2 regions of the Streptomyces sp. NBC_00683 genome follow, and region 1 is predicted to be linked to the other one. Evidence: riboswitches for the same ligand, from Rfam matches in the RefSeq annotation. Region 1 holds a riboswitch; the other holds the start of a gene.
What was found. A riboswitch is a leader RNA that binds a small molecule or an ion and turns the genes downstream of it on or off. The one in region 1 is predicted to bind cyclic di-AMP.
Positions count from the first base shown of each region.

Region 2: it holds a riboswitch for cyclic di-AMP, as region 1 does, so the genes downstream of both, OG257_RS05715 (M23 family metallopeptidase) here and OG257_RS18440 (M23 family metallopeptidase) in region 1, are expected to answer to the same signal.

Region 1 is NZ_CP109013.1:4,119,727-4,127,410, reverse strand. Features, by position in the region: gene OG257_RS18475 (SDR family oxidoreductase) at 1-457, shown strand, start outside; gene OG257_RS18470 (hypothetical protein) at 454-675, opposite strand; gene OG257_RS18465 (hypothetical protein) at 805-972, opposite strand; gene OG257_RS18460 (FAD-binding oxidoreductase) at 1,178-2,563, opposite strand; tRNA gene OG257_RS18455 (tRNA-Met) at 2,894-2,967, shown strand; gene OG257_RS18450 (MerR family transcriptional regulator) at 3,082-3,828, shown strand; gene OG257_RS18445 (PP2C family protein-serine/threonine phosphatase) at 3,959-5,116, shown strand; cyclic di-AMP (ydaO/yuaA leader) riboswitch at 5,351-5,503, shown strand; gene OG257_RS18440 (M23 family metallopeptidase) at 5,515-6,552, shown strand; gene OG257_RS18435 (aldo/keto reductase) at 6,804-7,684, shown strand, end outside.
Region 2 is NZ_CP109013.1:1,280,251-1,287,934, reverse strand. Features, by position in the region: gene dxs (1-deoxy-D-xylulose-5-phosphate synthase) at 1-1,809, shown strand, start outside; gene OG257_RS05735 (aspartate aminotransferase family protein) at 1,806-3,203, shown strand; gene OG257_RS05730 (helix-turn-helix domain-containing protein) at 3,263-3,943, shown strand; gene OG257_RS05725 (DUF6126 family protein) at 4,013-4,186, shown strand; gene OG257_RS05720 (tyrosine-protein phosphatase) at 4,196-5,008, opposite strand; cyclic di-AMP (ydaO/yuaA leader) riboswitch at 5,429-5,587, shown strand; gene OG257_RS05715 (M23 family metallopeptidase) at 5,592-6,530, shown strand; gene OG257_RS05710 (SGNH/GDSL hydrolase family protein) at 6,697-7,524, shown strand; gene OG257_RS05705 (STM4011 family radical SAM protein) at 7,596-7,684, opposite strand, start outside.

The DNA.
Region 1 (7,684 bases):
CCGGGTACCGCTGGGCTATCTCAGGGCACAGCTGGAAGCGGAGCGGGCCGTGACCGGTTCCGGTCTGCCGTGGACGGTGCTGCGTGCCGCCCAGTTCCACGACCTGACCCTGACCGTCGTGCAGAAGATGGGAATGCTGCCCGTGGTTCCCGTCCCCGGCGGGCTCAGGCTCCAGCCCGTCGATCCGCGCGACGTGGCCGCCCGGCTCGTGGAACTGGCGCTCGGTGCTCCGGCCGGCCGGGTGCCCGACCTGACCGGGCCCACGGTGTACGACATGTCCGGCCTGATCCGCGGGTACCTCCGGGCGCGGGGCAGGCGCCGGATGACGGTGCCGGTCCGGATGCCCGGCAAGGCCGGCCGCGCCTACCGTGCCGGCGACAACCTGTCCCTCGAAGGGGCCGATACGGGCACGCGGACGTGGGAGGACTTCCTGGCGGCGCGCGTGGGCAGGCCCTAGTCGAGGCCTTCCGCCCGCAGCGCGTACATCAGGAGGAAGGTCCGGTAGGTGTCGGCGGACACGTCCAGGCAGATGTCGGGCCGGAGGGTGGCGGTCGACGTGTTGTCGAGGGCACGCTGACAGGCCGCTTCGGTCTCGGCCTCGGACGGGATGTTCGAGAGGTACGCGGCGAGCAGGAGGGCCGCTCCGAGGGCGACGACGGCGATTCGGATGCGCATGGTCCTCCAACGACCATGCGGTCCGGCCGGTCACTCGGACCCCTTGCTCACGTGCCTGTCGATCAGCCGGCCCTGTTCCTCACCGGGCCCGCTTCTCGTCCGGTTCCTCGGACCGCTCCGGCCCGTCGCTCACTCGGGTTCGTCGAGGAGCGGCGGCAGATCGGGCTCGATGAACAGGCCCGCGTACTGCGGAGAGGGAAGGGGGGCAGCCGCGCCCGGGGCGGCGAGCTGCGCGCCCGTGTCCGCGGCCGAGCCGTTGGAGTGCCGCTGCGTGGTGCGTGCGGGCATGTCGGTCATGGAGTGTCCTGTACGTAGGTGTGCGGTGAGAGCCCCGTGACCGAGCCGATGGTGTGATGCCGGACTGGTCCCGACCGGTACGACGACGATGTGCCGCTTCCGGTGTCGCGCCGCTCCGGGGGCGGCCGGATCATCATGCGGTGCATGCAGACTGTAACCCTCGGAGCACGGCTTTCCCTCTGTATTGCCGTGGTCGGCGTGAGGGTCAGTGACCCGGGTTGGGCTCGATGTTCTGGTTTGCGTGGAAGAGGTTGTGCGGGTCGTAGGCCTGCTTGACCTCCGCGAGCCTGTCGTAATGGCCGCGGTAGGTGGCCCGGACCCGGTCCGGGGACTCGCCCGCGCCGATGAAGTTCACGTACGCGCCGCCCATGGAATGCGGGTGCAGCGCGTCCCAGTAGTCCACGGCCCACTGCCGCAGCGCCTCCGCGTTGTCCGGGTCGGGGTCGATGCCTGCGATGACGCCGGACCATACGGCGTCGCGGTAGGCCCATGCCGTGTCGTCGGCCCCGACACGGCCCGCGGCCCCGTCGACGGGGTAGAGGTGCATGGTCGACAGACCGGTGGGGAGTGCCTCCGCGTACCTGGCGTGCACGTCGACGGCGTCGTCCGTGATCCGGTCGAAGAAGGCGCCGCGCCAGTACCACTGGAGGCCCGTGGGGATCAGCTCGTCGAACATGGCCTGCAGCGCCGGGTAGGGCATCGGCGCCGTGAAGTGGAAGGCGGGTTTGCCCGGTTCGTTCACGACCGCGAGGGTCTCGCCCAGGGCGTCCGGGTCCGCCGTCGAGGACCAGACGACACCGCACACCTTCTGGCCGTGGAGCTCCTCCGGGAACGGGGGCGCGGGCGGGACGGTCATCGACGCGAAGAAGCCGTACAGATCGTCGGGCGCCTGCGGCAGGAACTCGCGGTACCAGCGCATGACGTCGGGGAGGAGGTCCAGCGGCCACACGGTGATGCCGACACCCACGGTGTCCACGGGGTGCAGCTCGAAGTCGAACGACGTCACGATGCCGAAGTTCCCGCCGCCGCCGCGCAGCGCCCAGAAGAGGTCGGCGTTCTCGCTCGCGTTCGTCGTGACGAAGCCGCCGTCGGCCAGGACGACGTCGGCGGACACCAGATTGTCCGCCGTGAGGCCGTACTTGCGGGTGAGGTAGCCGTGTCCGCCGCCGAGGGTGAGGCCCCCGACACCCGTGGTGGACATGATGCCCGCGGGGGTGCCGAGGCCGAACGCGTGGGCGGCGTGGTCGAGGTCGCCCAGCTTCGCCCCGCCGTCGACCTGCGCGGTCTGGGTGGCCGGGTCGACGCGCACGCCGCGCATCGGCGACAGGTCGATCGTGACGGCGTCGTCGACGAGGCAGAGACCGGGTCCGCTGTGTCCGCCGCCCATCACCGCCACCTCGAGGCCGTGCGTGCGTACGAAGTCGACGGCTGCCATGACGTCCGCCGTGTCGTGGCACCGGACCACGGCCGCCGGTCTCCGGTCGATCATGGCGTTGTAGATCGTGCGGGACCGTGTGTACTCCGGGTCGTCCGGGCCGATGACGGGGCCGCGCAGTTCGGTCCGCATCGTTTCGAGTGTGGTGCCGTCCATGACCGTCTCCTTGCCGAAGCGTGTGCCGCACCCGGTCCGCCTGTGCCGGCCTTCGGTGCGGGTTTGCGCCGGCGCTCCGGCAACTTCGGTAGCCGGCGGAAGCGGACACCGCAGGACTGATAGCTCCAGCGTCCCGCCGCTGACGGAGCCGCGCACTCCGGCCCGCCCGTGCCTACGGGGGCATACGCACCCTGCCGCCGATGCGGACGGATGCTCCGCGGGGGCCGCGGGCACCGGCGATCCGGGCGGTGCCGGAGCGGGTAGCGGGGGGTCGCGGAGGTAAATGGTCAGGACCTCGTCCCGGATGGCGTAGTGTTGCACTCACAACGACGCGGGGTGGAGCAGCTCGGTAGCTCGCTGGGCTCATAACCCAGAGGTCGCAGGTTCAAATCCTGTCCCCGCTACTGAAAGACAGAGGCCCGGATCCTTTCGAGGATCCGGGCCTCTGTCGTATGCCGACGTCCGCCACGGCTGCCGTGCTTGACCTTGACGCAACGTAAAGATCTAGCGTTCTCGGCATGGAGTGGTCCATCCAGGAAATCGCCAGAAAGGCCGGCACCACGAGCCGCACGCTCCGGCACTACGGAGATCTCGGTCTCCTCGCGCCGAGCCGGATCGGGTCCAACGGCTACCGCTACTACGACCAGGACGCCCTCGTCCGGCTGCAGCGCATTCTGCTGCTGCGGGAGCTGGGTCTCTCGCTGCCCGCCATCAAGGACGTACTCGAGGGGCAGCGGGACACGTCGGTGGCGCTCCGGGCCCATCTGCGACTGCTGGAGCAGGAGCGGGAGCGCATCGGGCGGCAGATCGCCTCGGTGCGGACCACTCTCCACAAGACCGAGGAGGGAAGAGAGCTCATGGCCGAGGAAGTGTTCGACGGCTTCGATCACACGGTGTACGAGCAGGAGGTCACCGAGCGCTGGGGGCGGGACGCGTACGAGAAGGGCGACCGGTGGTGGCGATCGCTGAGCCGGGCGGAGCGCGACAGTTTCCGGGCCGCGCACGAGGCCGTCGCCCGTGACTACGGGCAGGCCAGGGCCGCGGGCATGGACCCGGGCAGCGAGCAGGTGCAGGACATCGCGCGGCGGCACTGCGAGTGGCTGTCGGTGACCGCGACGGCCACCCGGTCGTACGTGATCGGCCTCGGCGAGATGTACGTCGCCGATCCCCGCTTCGGGAAGAACTACGATCGGTACGGAGACGGCACCGCCGTCTTCGTACGGGATGCACTGACGATCTACGCGCAGCGCAGGCTCTCCGACTGACCATCGGGGCGCGGCGCTCGGCGCTCCTCCCTTTGGCCGACGACGAGTCGCCGCACGGCGCGGCTCCGGCCAGCCTGGTTGGAGCGCGGTACCGTCCGCAGCCGTGGGCGGACCGGGCAGGAGTGCACAGGTGGGGAAGCGGGAGAGGCGGCGCGGCGTAGCTGCTGGAGGTGCCCGCACCCGGCAGTTCGTACGTCTGCTGCCCGCACTGATGATCGCGGCCGGGGTGGTCTTCGACCTCAATACGCCGCCCGAGGTCAGTGCGATCCCCCTGTTCGCGGCGGCCCCGCTGATCGCCGCGCCGTTCTTCTCGCTGGCTAGCACGATCCGTACGGCCGTGGCCGCGATCCTGACGGTCCTGGCCATCCGGTTGTACGACGACACGATCTCGGACGTCGCCCCGGTCACCGAGCTGTTCACCCTGGTCACCGTTTCCGTGCTGGCCCTCGTCATCAACGGCGTCGTCCGGCGCAGCAACGAGCAGCTGGCCTCGGCCCGGGTCATCGCGGAGACCGCGATGCGCGCCGTGCTCCCGACGCCGGACGACCGGATCGGCGGGCTACTGGTCGCGGCGCGGTACGAGGCGGCGCAGGCGGACGAGTTCGTCGGCGGTGACCTGTTCGCCGTCGCGGACACCCCGCACGGGGTGCGGCTGGTCGTCGGGGACGTACGGGGCAAGGGGCTGGCCGCCGTGGAGGCGGTGGCCGTGGTGATCGGGGCGTTCAGGGAGGCCGCCGAGCAGGAGCTGTCGCTGGAGGGTGTGGCGCAGCGGCTGGAGCGGGCGCTGGCGCGGGAAGGGACCCGGCGCGGCGGGCTCGACTCGATGGAGGGGTTCGTCACCGCCGTGCTCGCCGAGATTCCGGCGGGCTCGGGGAGGTTGCGGATCGTCAACCGCGGTCACCCCGAGCCGATCCTGCTGCACGCGGACGGGGCGCTCGAGGTGCTGGCGCCGACCGTGCCGGCGCTGCCGATCGGGATGGGCCTGGGGGCGTGGCCGGACCGGTCGGACGAGTGGGAACTGCCTGCCGGGGCGACGCTCCTGGCGTTCACGGACGGCCTCTCCGAGGCGCGGGACGCGGACGGGGTCTTCTACGACCCGGCGGCCCGGCTGCGCGGCCGGATCTTCCCGGGGCCCGAGGAACTGCTCTCGGCGCTCACCGACGACGTACGGCTGCACACGAAGGGCCGTGCCGTGGACGACATGGCGCTGCTCGCGGTCGGCCGGCCCGCCCGGGGGCAGCCGGAGCGGCGGACGACTGTGAAGATCGTGGGGCGGGGCGATGGATGAGTGGTTGCCACGGTGTGTAGTCGAAGGGCACCGCTCCGCATAACATTTGACGCAACGTCAGAAATTGGTACCCCGACCGGGAATACTCAACTCGCCCGTTTCGGACCGTTAATCCCCTGAAAGTCCACGCCGGAGCCGTGAATGATCAACGGGAACAGCTTGGAATCGGACCCGGGTGTCTATTAACGTTCGATAACGCAGCGCGGTTGTCCCAGTCGTCGCAAGAGGCGGCACCGTGCGCGAGCGCCGAATTCCGCAAGGAAACCGGGGAACCACCTACATGGGGTGAATCGGGCACCTGTGTCTCGTAAGAGACGGAGATGCCCGTAGGAGACCTTCCTGCTCCGAACCCGTCAGCTAACCCGGTAGGCGAGAAGGAAGGAAAGGAGTGCGCCCACGTGGCGTCCAATCAGCCTGCCCCCGAGGCCCCGTCACCCTTCAGGTCCGACAGCTTCGGTGACGAGGGCAGGACATGGGAGGAATGGAACCCCACCGAGGAGTCCATCCGTCCCGTACGCGGCAGGCACCGTGTAGCCAAGCAGCGCGGCCTCGCCCGTAGCTCCACCGTCCTCGGTGTCGGCGTCATCGCGGCCGTCGGCGCGGGTGGCATGGCCACTGCGCAGAGCAAGCCGCCGGTCTCTATTTCTCTTCCCGATTCCATCGCGGACAACCTCCCCGACGCCAAGTCCCTGCCCGGCGTGAGCGCGTTCATGTCGGACGACGCGGCGGACAACGGCACGGTCGCCGCGTCCTCCCCGCTCACCACCGCCGGCATCACGGCCGCCGAGGCCGAGCAGGGCACGAGCAACGCCGGTGAGGCGCTGCGCGCCCGCATCCTCCAGCAGGCCGAGCAGCAGCAGGCCGGAGCCGAGGCCGAGGCCAAGGCCGCGGAGGAGAAGGCAGCGGCCGAAGCGGCCGCGGCCGCAGCCGCGAAGCAGCAGAGCGAGGCCGAGGCGAAGGCCGCCGCGGAGAAGAAGGCGGCGGAACTCGCGGCGAAGAAGAAGGCAGAGGCCGAGCGCCTCGCCAAGCTCGCCGCCAGCTACGCCCTCCCGACCTCCTCGTACACGATCACCTCGACCTTCGGCCAGGCCGGTTCGATGTGGTCCTCCGGCTACCACACCGGTCTCGACTTCGCGGCGCCGACCGGCACCCCGATCAAGGCCGTGCACAGCGGCACGGTGAAGTCGGCGGGCTGGTCGGGTTCGTACGGGTACCACACCGTCATCGAGCTCGACGACGGTACGGAGATCTCGTACAGCCACCAGTCCTCGATGGACGTCACCGCCGGCCAGCGGGTCACCACCGGTGAGACCATCGGCCGCGTCGGCGCCACCGGCAATGTGACCGGCCCTCACCTCCACCTGGAGGTCCACACCGCGGACGGCTCGGGCATCGACCCGATGAGCTGGCTGCGCAGCAAGGGTCTCTCGATCTGAGGTCTCCCGGTCCGAGGGCTCCGCGGCGCTTCCGCCGAGCCCTCGCCGGTGCTCCGCGGTGCTGCCGTCGAGCCCTCGCCGTTCCTGCGCCGAGCGTTCGCGCAGGCGGACGGCCCATCCGAACCCCGGCGGACGACGCCCCCTGAACCCCGGCGGCCCTGGCGCACCCCCCCCCGACGTCAGGGCTGCCGGTCTGCCCGCGGTCCGCATCCGTCGGAATAGTCGCCTGAGGGGACTGGTTTGTTCCAGGTATGACTTCACTCCGCACACTCGGTTCCTCGGGCCTCCAGGTCTTCCCGCTCGCTCTCGGCGGCAATGTCTTCGGCTGGACGGCCGATGAGGACGGGTCCTTCGCCGTCCTGGACGCGTACGCCGCGGCCGGCGGCAACTTCATCGACACGGCCGACTCGTACTCCGCCTGGGCCCCGGGCAACGAGGGCGGCGAGTCGGAGACGCTCGTCGGCAAGTGGCTGGCGTCGCGCTCCAACCGCTCCGACATCGTCGTCGCCACCAAGGTCGGCGCCCACCCCGAGTTCAAGGGGCTCGCCGGCGCGACCATCAAGGGCGCCGCCGAAGCCTCGCTGCGCCGGCTCGGCACCGACCACATCGACCTCTACTACACGCACTTCGACGACGAGACCGTCCCCGTGGAGGAGATCGTCACCGCGCTCGACCAGTTGGTGAAGGACGGCAAGGTGCGTGAGATCGCCGCCTCCAACATCAGCCCCGAGCGGCTCCGGGCCTCCCTGGAATTCTCCGAGCGCGAGGGCCTCGCCCGCTATGTCGCGCTGCAGCCGCACTACAACCTCGTCTCGCGCGACACCTACGAGGGCGAGCTCCAGGACACGGCAGCCGAGGCGGGCCTCGCCGCCGTCCCGTACTTCGCGCTGGCCTCCGGCTTCCTCACCGGGAAGTACCGGCCCGGCACAACGGTCGAGAGCGCCCGGGCCGACGGCGCGGCCAGGCACCTGGAGTCGGAACGCGGCCGCAAGGTGCTCGCCGTGCTCGACAGGGTGGCCCAGGAGCACGACGCGGAGATCGCCACGGTCGCGCTGGCCTGGCTGGCCGCCCGGCCGACCGTCGCCGCGCCGATCGCGTCCGCCCGCACGGTCGGGCAGCTGCCCGCACTGGT
Region 2 (7,684 bases), 2.8 Mb from region 1:
GCCGTCACGAGGACGGGAGGCCATCTGGGGCCCAACCTGGGGGTGGTCGAGCTCACCATCGCCCTGCACCGGGCCTTCGACTCACCCGTCGACCGCATCCTGTGGGACACCGGGCACCAGAGTTATGTGCACAAGCTCCTGACGGGACGTCAGGATTTCTCCAAGCTGCGGAGCAAGGGCGGTCTGTCCGGCTACCCCTCCCGGGAGGAGTCCGAGCACGATGTCATCGAGAACTCCCACGCCTCCACCGTGCTGGGCTGGGCCGACGGACTGGCCAAGGCCAACGAGGTACGCGGCAGCCACGGCCACGTCGTCGCGGTCATCGGCGACGGGGCACTCACCGGCGGCATGGCCTGGGAGGCGCTCAACAACATCGCCGCGGCCAAGGACCGTCCGCTGATCATCGTGGTGAACGACAACGAACGCTCGTACGCCCCGACCATCGGCGGCCTCGCCAACCACCTCGCCATCCTCCGTACGACCGACGGGTACGAGCGCTTCCTGAGCTGGGGCAAGGGAGTGCTCCAGCAGACACCGGTCATCGGGCAGCCGCTGTACGGGTCGCTGCACGGTGCGAAGAAGGGGTTCAAGGACACCTTCGCCCCGCAGGGCATGTTCGAGGACCTGGGGCTCAAGTACGTGGGCCCGGTCGACGGACACGACACCGCGGCGGTCGAGTCCGCGCTGAACCGGGCGAAGCGCTTCCACGGTCCGGTGCTGGTGCACTGCATCACCGAGAAGGGCCGCGGCTACCCGCCGGCGCTGGCCGACGACGCCGACCGCTTCCATACGGTCGGCGCGATGGACCCGCTGACCTGCGAGCCGCTCGTGGTGCCCGCGGCGCCTTCCTGGACCTCGGTGTTCGGTGACGAGATCGCACGGATCGGGGCCGAACGCCCGGACGTCGTCGCGATCACCGCGGCGATGCTGCACCCAGTCGGTCTGACCCGCTTCGCCGAGGAGTTCCCCGACCGGGTCTGGGACGTGGGGATCGCCGAACAGCACGCGGCCGTTTCCGCCGCGGGACTGGCCACCGGCGGTCTGCACCCGGTCGTGGCCGTCTACGCCACCTTCCTCAACAGAGCCTTCGACCAGTTGCTGATGGATGTCGCCCTGCACAGGTGCGGGGTCACCTTCGTGCTCGACCGGGCGGGTGTGACCGGCGTCGACGGACCCTCGCACAACGGCATGTGGGACATGTCCCTGCTGCAGGTCGTTCCCGGCCTGCGGATCGCGGCACCGCGCGATGCCGACCGGCTTCGCGAGGAACTGCGCGAGGCCCTCGACGTGGACGACGCGCCGACCGTGATCCGCTTCCCGAAGGAGTCGGTGGGGGAGCCGGTCGCGGCCATCGGCCGGATCGGCGGTATGGACGTCCTGCACCGGGCCGAGAACCCCGACGTACTGCTGGTCGCGGTAGGTGTGCTCGCCCAGGTCTGTCTGCACGCGGCCGACCTGCTCGCGGGAGCCGGAATCCGCTGCACGGTCGTCGATCCGCGCTGGGTCAAACCGGTCGACGACCAGCTGCCCGCGCTGGCCGCGCAGCACCGGCTGGTGGCCGTCGTCGAGGACAACAGCCGGGCGGGCGGCGTCGGTTCGGCCGTCGGGCAGGCACTGCGGGACGCGGGAACCGACGTACCGCTGCGGACGTTCGGCATCCCCGAGCAGTTCCTGGCGCACGCCAAGCGCGGTGAGGTGCTGGCCGATATCGGGCTGACTCCCGTGGAGATCGCCGGACGGATCGGTGCGGCGCTCGCCGGCCGCAAGCCAGAAACGGAGCACGTGGTGCCGAGGGAGAACAGGCCGTGAAGGACGACGGGCCCAAGGGCTTCGATCTGGCGCAGCTCCTCGCGGAACGTGGCGCCGAGCGCTACGAGCTGCACGCCAGACACCTGAACCACCAGCTTCCGCGCATGCTCCGCACCATCGGGTTCGACAAGGTCTACGAGCGGGCCGAGGGTGCGTACTTCTGGGACGCGGAAGGCAACGACTACCTCGACATGCTGGCCGGCTTCGGCGTGATGGGGCTCGGCCGGCACCACCCGGTCGTACGCAAGGCCCTGCACGACGTCCTCGACGCCTCGCTCGCCGACCTGACCCGCTTCGACTGCCAGCCGCTGCCCGGACTCCTGGCCGAGCGGCTGCTGGCGCACAGCCCCCATCTGGACCGGGTGTTCTTCGGCAACAGCGGCACCGAGGCCGTCGAGACCGCGCTGAAATTCGCCCGGTACGCCACCGGCAAGCCCCGGATCCTCTACTGCACCCATGCCTTCCACGGCCTGACGACCGGCTCGCTCTCGGTCAACGGTGAAGCGGGGTTCCGGGACGGCTTCGCACCCCTGCTTCCCGACACGGCGATCGCCCTCGGTGATCTGGATGCCCTGCGGCGCGAGCTCAAGCGCGGAGACGTGGCGGGCCTGGTGGTCGAGCCGATCCAGGGCAAGGGGGTGCACGCCTCGCCACCGGGCTTCCTGCGGTCCGCGCAGGAGCTGCTGCACCGGCACAAGGCGGTGCTCATCGTCGACGAGGTGCAGACCGGTCTGGGCAGGACCGGCGACTTCTACGCGTATCAGCACGAGGAGGGCGTCGAACCCGATCTCGTCTGCGTGGCCAAGGCGCTCTCCGGCGGCTACGTGCCGGTCGGCGCGACGCTCGGCAAGGACTGGATCTTCAAACGCGTCTACTCCTCCATGGACCGGGTGCTCGTGCACTCGGCGAGCTTCGGCTCCAACGCCCAGGCCATGGCAGCCGGGCTCGCGGTCCTCGCGGTGATGGAGGACGAGGAGACGGTCGCGAACGCCCGCCGCACGGGTGACCTGCTGCGCGAGCGGCTCGCCGCGCTCGTCGGCCGCTACGAGCTGCTGCACGAGGTGCGCGGGCGGGGGCTGATGATCGGGATCGAGTTCGGCCGGCCGTCCTCGTTGAAGCTCCGCAGCCGCTGGACCATGCTGCAGGCGGCCAGGAAGGGGCTCTTCGCCCAGATGGTGGTCGTGCCGCTGCTGCAGAAGCACCGGATCCTCACGCAGGTCTCCGGCGACCACCTGGAAGTGATCAAGCTGATCCCGCCGCTGGTCATCGGTGAGCCCGAGGTGGACCGCTTCGTGTCCGCCTTCACGGCCGTCATGGACGACGCTCACAGCGGTGGCGGGCTGATGTGGGACTTCGGCAGGACGCTGGTCAAGCAGGCCGTCGCCAACCGCTGACTCTTTGCCTCGGAGGCAAGAAAGTTGCCTCCGAGGAAAGTTCCTGGCCCAATGGAGTCATGAATCCTCCTGACGGAGGGGCGGCCGACGAACTGCCCGGAGTCGCGCCGCGCCTGCGTGAACTGCGCCGCGACCGGGGTCTGACCCTGGAGGCCGCCGCTCGGCGGGCCGATCTCTCCCCGGCCCACCTCTCCCGGCTCGAGACGGGCCGCAGACAGCCCTCGCTGCCGATGCTGCTCGGGCTCGCCCGCATCTACGGTACGACGGTTTCCGAGCTGCTCGGAGAGATGCCGCCCGAGCGTGACGCGATCATCCGCGGCGGCCCGTTCGCGGGCGCTCCGGTCGGCGCATTCGGCGGGACACCGGGTGGTGCCTCGGGTGGCGCTTCCGGCAGTGCCTCCGGTGGCGCCGAGGCCGACGGCTGGGTGTACCAGCAGGCCGGTGGCTCAGGCCGGGCGATGCAGGCGTTGCGTGTCCTGGTTCCCCACGGGGCACAGGGTGATCTTGTACGCGTCCATCCCGGCGAGGAGTGGCTGTACGTCCTCGACGGGCGGCTGCGACTGAGCCTGGGGGAGACCGTGCACGACCTCGACCCGGGGGACAGCGCGCACTTCGACTCGCTCACCCCGCACCGGATCGCGGCACTCGACCGCGGTGGCGCCGAGCTGCTCTTCGTCCACACCCTGCTGCAGAGCCCCTCGGCGGAGCTGTGCCTCGGCAGTGGGACGCGCCTTCGCTGACCTCCCACGCCCCACCGCACCTGCCGCACACCGGCCACCTCGGCCCGAGGGCCGAAAGAGAGGACTGCCATGTCCGATTCGGAGCACTACGACCCGCTCACCCCGCGCCTGCGGGAGAACAAGGACACGCACGAGCGGAAGATGCCCCGTGGTGTCGTCATCCGGCTCGTCGCCTATCTGGTGGCCGGCCACGTCGTCGCGGCCTTCCTCTTTCTCCTGTTCACCGTGGCGGGCAAAGGCTGACCGCCTGCGCTACGCCTCCTCGACGAGGCGCTCGCGCAGCCTCTCGCGGGTTTCGGGCGCCAGCTTCAGCCCCTCGCTGAGGTAGCGGTCCGTACCGCCCCAGGTCTCCTCGATCGCGGCGAAGGCGGCGGCGAGGTAGTCGGAGTGCGCACCGAAGAGCGGGTTGAGGAGCTCCATCACCTCGTCCGACATCCCCGCCGACGACGTGTCGCTGCGCCGCACCTTGTAGCGGCGGTGGGCGTCGTTGGACTTGAGGTAGTCGGCCTCGACGGCCTCCTTCTCGACGCCGACGGCCAGCAGCGAGATCGCGATCGACAGACCGGCCCGGTCCTTGCCCGCCGCGCAGTGCATCAGCGCCGGCACGCTGTCCTCGGCCAGCGCGTGCAGGACCCTGCTGTGCTCCGCGGTGCGGTCCGTGATGATCGACCGGTAGGACGCGATCATGCGGGCCGTCCCCTTGCCGTCGGCGAGGATCGAGCGCAGCTGCTGGATGTCGCCGTCGCGCACCAGTCGCCAGAACTCGGCGCCGTCGGCCGGGTCGGAGAGAGGAATGCTGACATTCCGGACACCGGGGAGTTCCACGTCAAGGCCGTCGAGCTTGTGGTCGGCGGCATTGCGGAAGTCGAAGACCGTGTGCAGGCCGAGTCCGGCCAGGAATGCCGCGTCCGTCTCGGTGGCGTGCGCCAGGTGGCCGCTGCGGTAGAGGCGCCCGTAGCGCACCCTGCCGCCGTCCGTGGTCGGCAGGCCGCCCACGTCGCGGAAGTTGCGGACACCGGTCAGCTCGGCGTCTGTCGACGGAACCTCTGGCAGCTGCTGCGTCACAAGGACTCCTGGAGTGTCTGGCGTCGGCGCCGCTCGCCGACAGGGGCACGCCCGCGACGATACGACATGGATTCATCGGGCAATCGTTTCGCCCTCCGGTGCCTTCCCGGTCGCGGTGGCCGGGGGTGGCGGCCATGACATGTCCGTATTGGTGTATTTAGCAGAACATGCCCCGCTTATACGGGAGATGGGATGCGACAGGTGAGCGGGATCATATCCGTGACGGTGTGTGGCGAATCTGCCGAGAGGTAATCCATACGCCGCGCGGAAAGCCAAGATCCGTAATCCACGGAGTGTGACCGGAATTCGGAAGCGGAATTGAACCGCCCATTCCGGTACGCAACCGGTGGCTTGTTCCCGGCGTCCTGACTCGCTTACGGTCACCGTCAATCCGGACGGAACGCCTAATCCTGCCGCCGCCCGGAATCCGCACCGACTCACGTGTGGCAGGAGCGGGGGAACCAGGTAAGCCGCCGACCGGAGTGATCCGGAACGGCTTGGGGTCAAGACGCGCTCAGCGCGGCCGGGCATCTCCAGTCCGAACCCGACAGCTCACCTCGCAGGCGCCGGAGAGGAATTCCCCATGCCCGCAAAGGGTAAGCACCGTCGTACGAAGGCCAGCCCGATCTCCCGCGGCGTCCTCGCCGCAGGGACCGGCGGCGCCGTCCTCGCCCTTCCGCTGATCGGCGCCACCGGCGCCTTCGCCGCGGAGCAGTCCGCGCCCGCCGCCAAGCCCGCGGCGGCCAGTGCGGCGCACCACGCGCCGGCCGCCTCCGTGGCGAAGAAGCAGAGCGCATCCAAGACCTACTCCGTGGTGGCCGGTGACTATCTGGCGAAGATCGCGGCCGAGAAGAAGGTCAAGGGCGGCTGGGAGAAGCTGTACAAGGACAACCGTGAGGTCGTCGGCGACAACCCGAGCCTGATCTTCCCGGGCATGAAGCTGACCCTCGGCGTCAAGGCATCCGGCTCCACCACGGAGTCCGCGCCCAAGGCCGCTCCCTCCAAGGCCGCCCCCTCGAAGGCGGAGTCGGCCCCGAAGGCCGCCGCTCCGGCCGAGAAGGCGTCGACGGCCACCAACGCCGCCGACACCACCGGTGCTTCGGAGAGCAACAGCTCCGGCTACACCACCCCGGTGGCCAACGCCAGCGTCTCCACCCAGTACCGCGTCGCCGGTGCCAGCTGGTCCAGCGGTTACCACACCGGCTCCGACTTCCAGGCCGCCTCCGGCACCAGCGTCCGGTCCATCGGCCCGGGCACCGTGGTCTCCGCGGGCTGGAGCGGTGCGTACGGCAACGAGGTCGTCATCCAGCACGAGGACGGCATGTACTCCCAGTACGCCCACCTGTCGTCCCTCGGCGTCTCGGCCGGCCAGACCGTCACCGGCGGCCAGCAGATCGGCCTCTCCGGGTCCACCGGCAACTCCACCGGCCCGCACCTCCACTTCGAGGTCCGCACCGGCCCGAGCTACGGCTCGGACGTCGACCCGATCGCCTACCTGCGCTCGCACGGCGTCTCCATCTGACGCAATCGGGCGGCTCGGTGAGCTCAAGAGGGGCGGTGCGCGGCGGCGCACCGCCCCTCTGCTTATTCCGGCTTTACCAAAACCTGACCGGGTGGTCTATCTCACCACCCGTCAACCCCTTATTACGGTCGCGTAGGTCACATTCGAAGGTGCAGGATATGCGCTTGTGGCAGACGATTCGAGAAACAAACAACGAGGCACCATCGGGTCGTACGCAGCGATTGGCGACAGCTTCACCGAGGGCGTCGGAGACCCCGGCCCCGACGGGACGCTCGTCGGCTGGGCGGACCGCTTCGCGGTCATTCTGGCGGACCAGCTCCCCCTCCCCGATGCAGCGGCCGGCCCCGCGGACGGCCCGCACGGGAACTTCCGGTACGCCAATCTCGCCGTACGCGGACGCCTCCTCGACCAGATAGTCGAGGAGCAGGTCCCCCGCGCCAAGGAACTCGCACCGGATCTGGTGAGCTTCTGCGCGGGCGGCAACGACATCATCCGGCCCGGTAGCGATCCGGACGACGTGGCCGAGCGCTTCGAGCGCGCGGTCGCCGACCTGACCCGTTCGGTCGGCACCGTCATGATCACCACCGGCTTCGACACCCGCGGCGTTCCGGTGCTCCGGCACCTGCGGGGCAAGATCGCCACGTACACCGCCCATGTACGGTCCATCGCCGACCGCTACGACTGCCCGGTCCTGGACCTGTGGTCGCTCCGGTCCGTGCAGGACAGGCGTGCCTGGGACAACGACCGGCTGCACCTCTCGGCGGAGGGACACACCCGGGTCGCCTTGCGCGCCGCCCAGGTCCTCGGCCTCGATGTGCCGGCCGACCCCGACCAGCTGTGGCCACCGCAGGTACACCGCGGGGCACTCGAGGTGCGCCGCGACGACATGGCCTGGGCCCGCGAGTACCTCGTACCGTGGATCGGCCGGCGCCTACGCGGTGAGTCCTCCGGTGACCACGTCGAGGCCAAGCGCCCCGACCTGCTCCCGCTCTGAGCACCTCCGAGCGCACTGATCACACGCGTTTCCGACGCCTGTGATCAGTGCGCTCAGCGCACTCGGTTCGCTCAGCGAGTGACGACGGGCAGCGAGCGCCGCGGTACCGCTCCACGGAGCGTGTCCGCGGTAGGTACCCGTACCGGGCCCGCGGGTATCC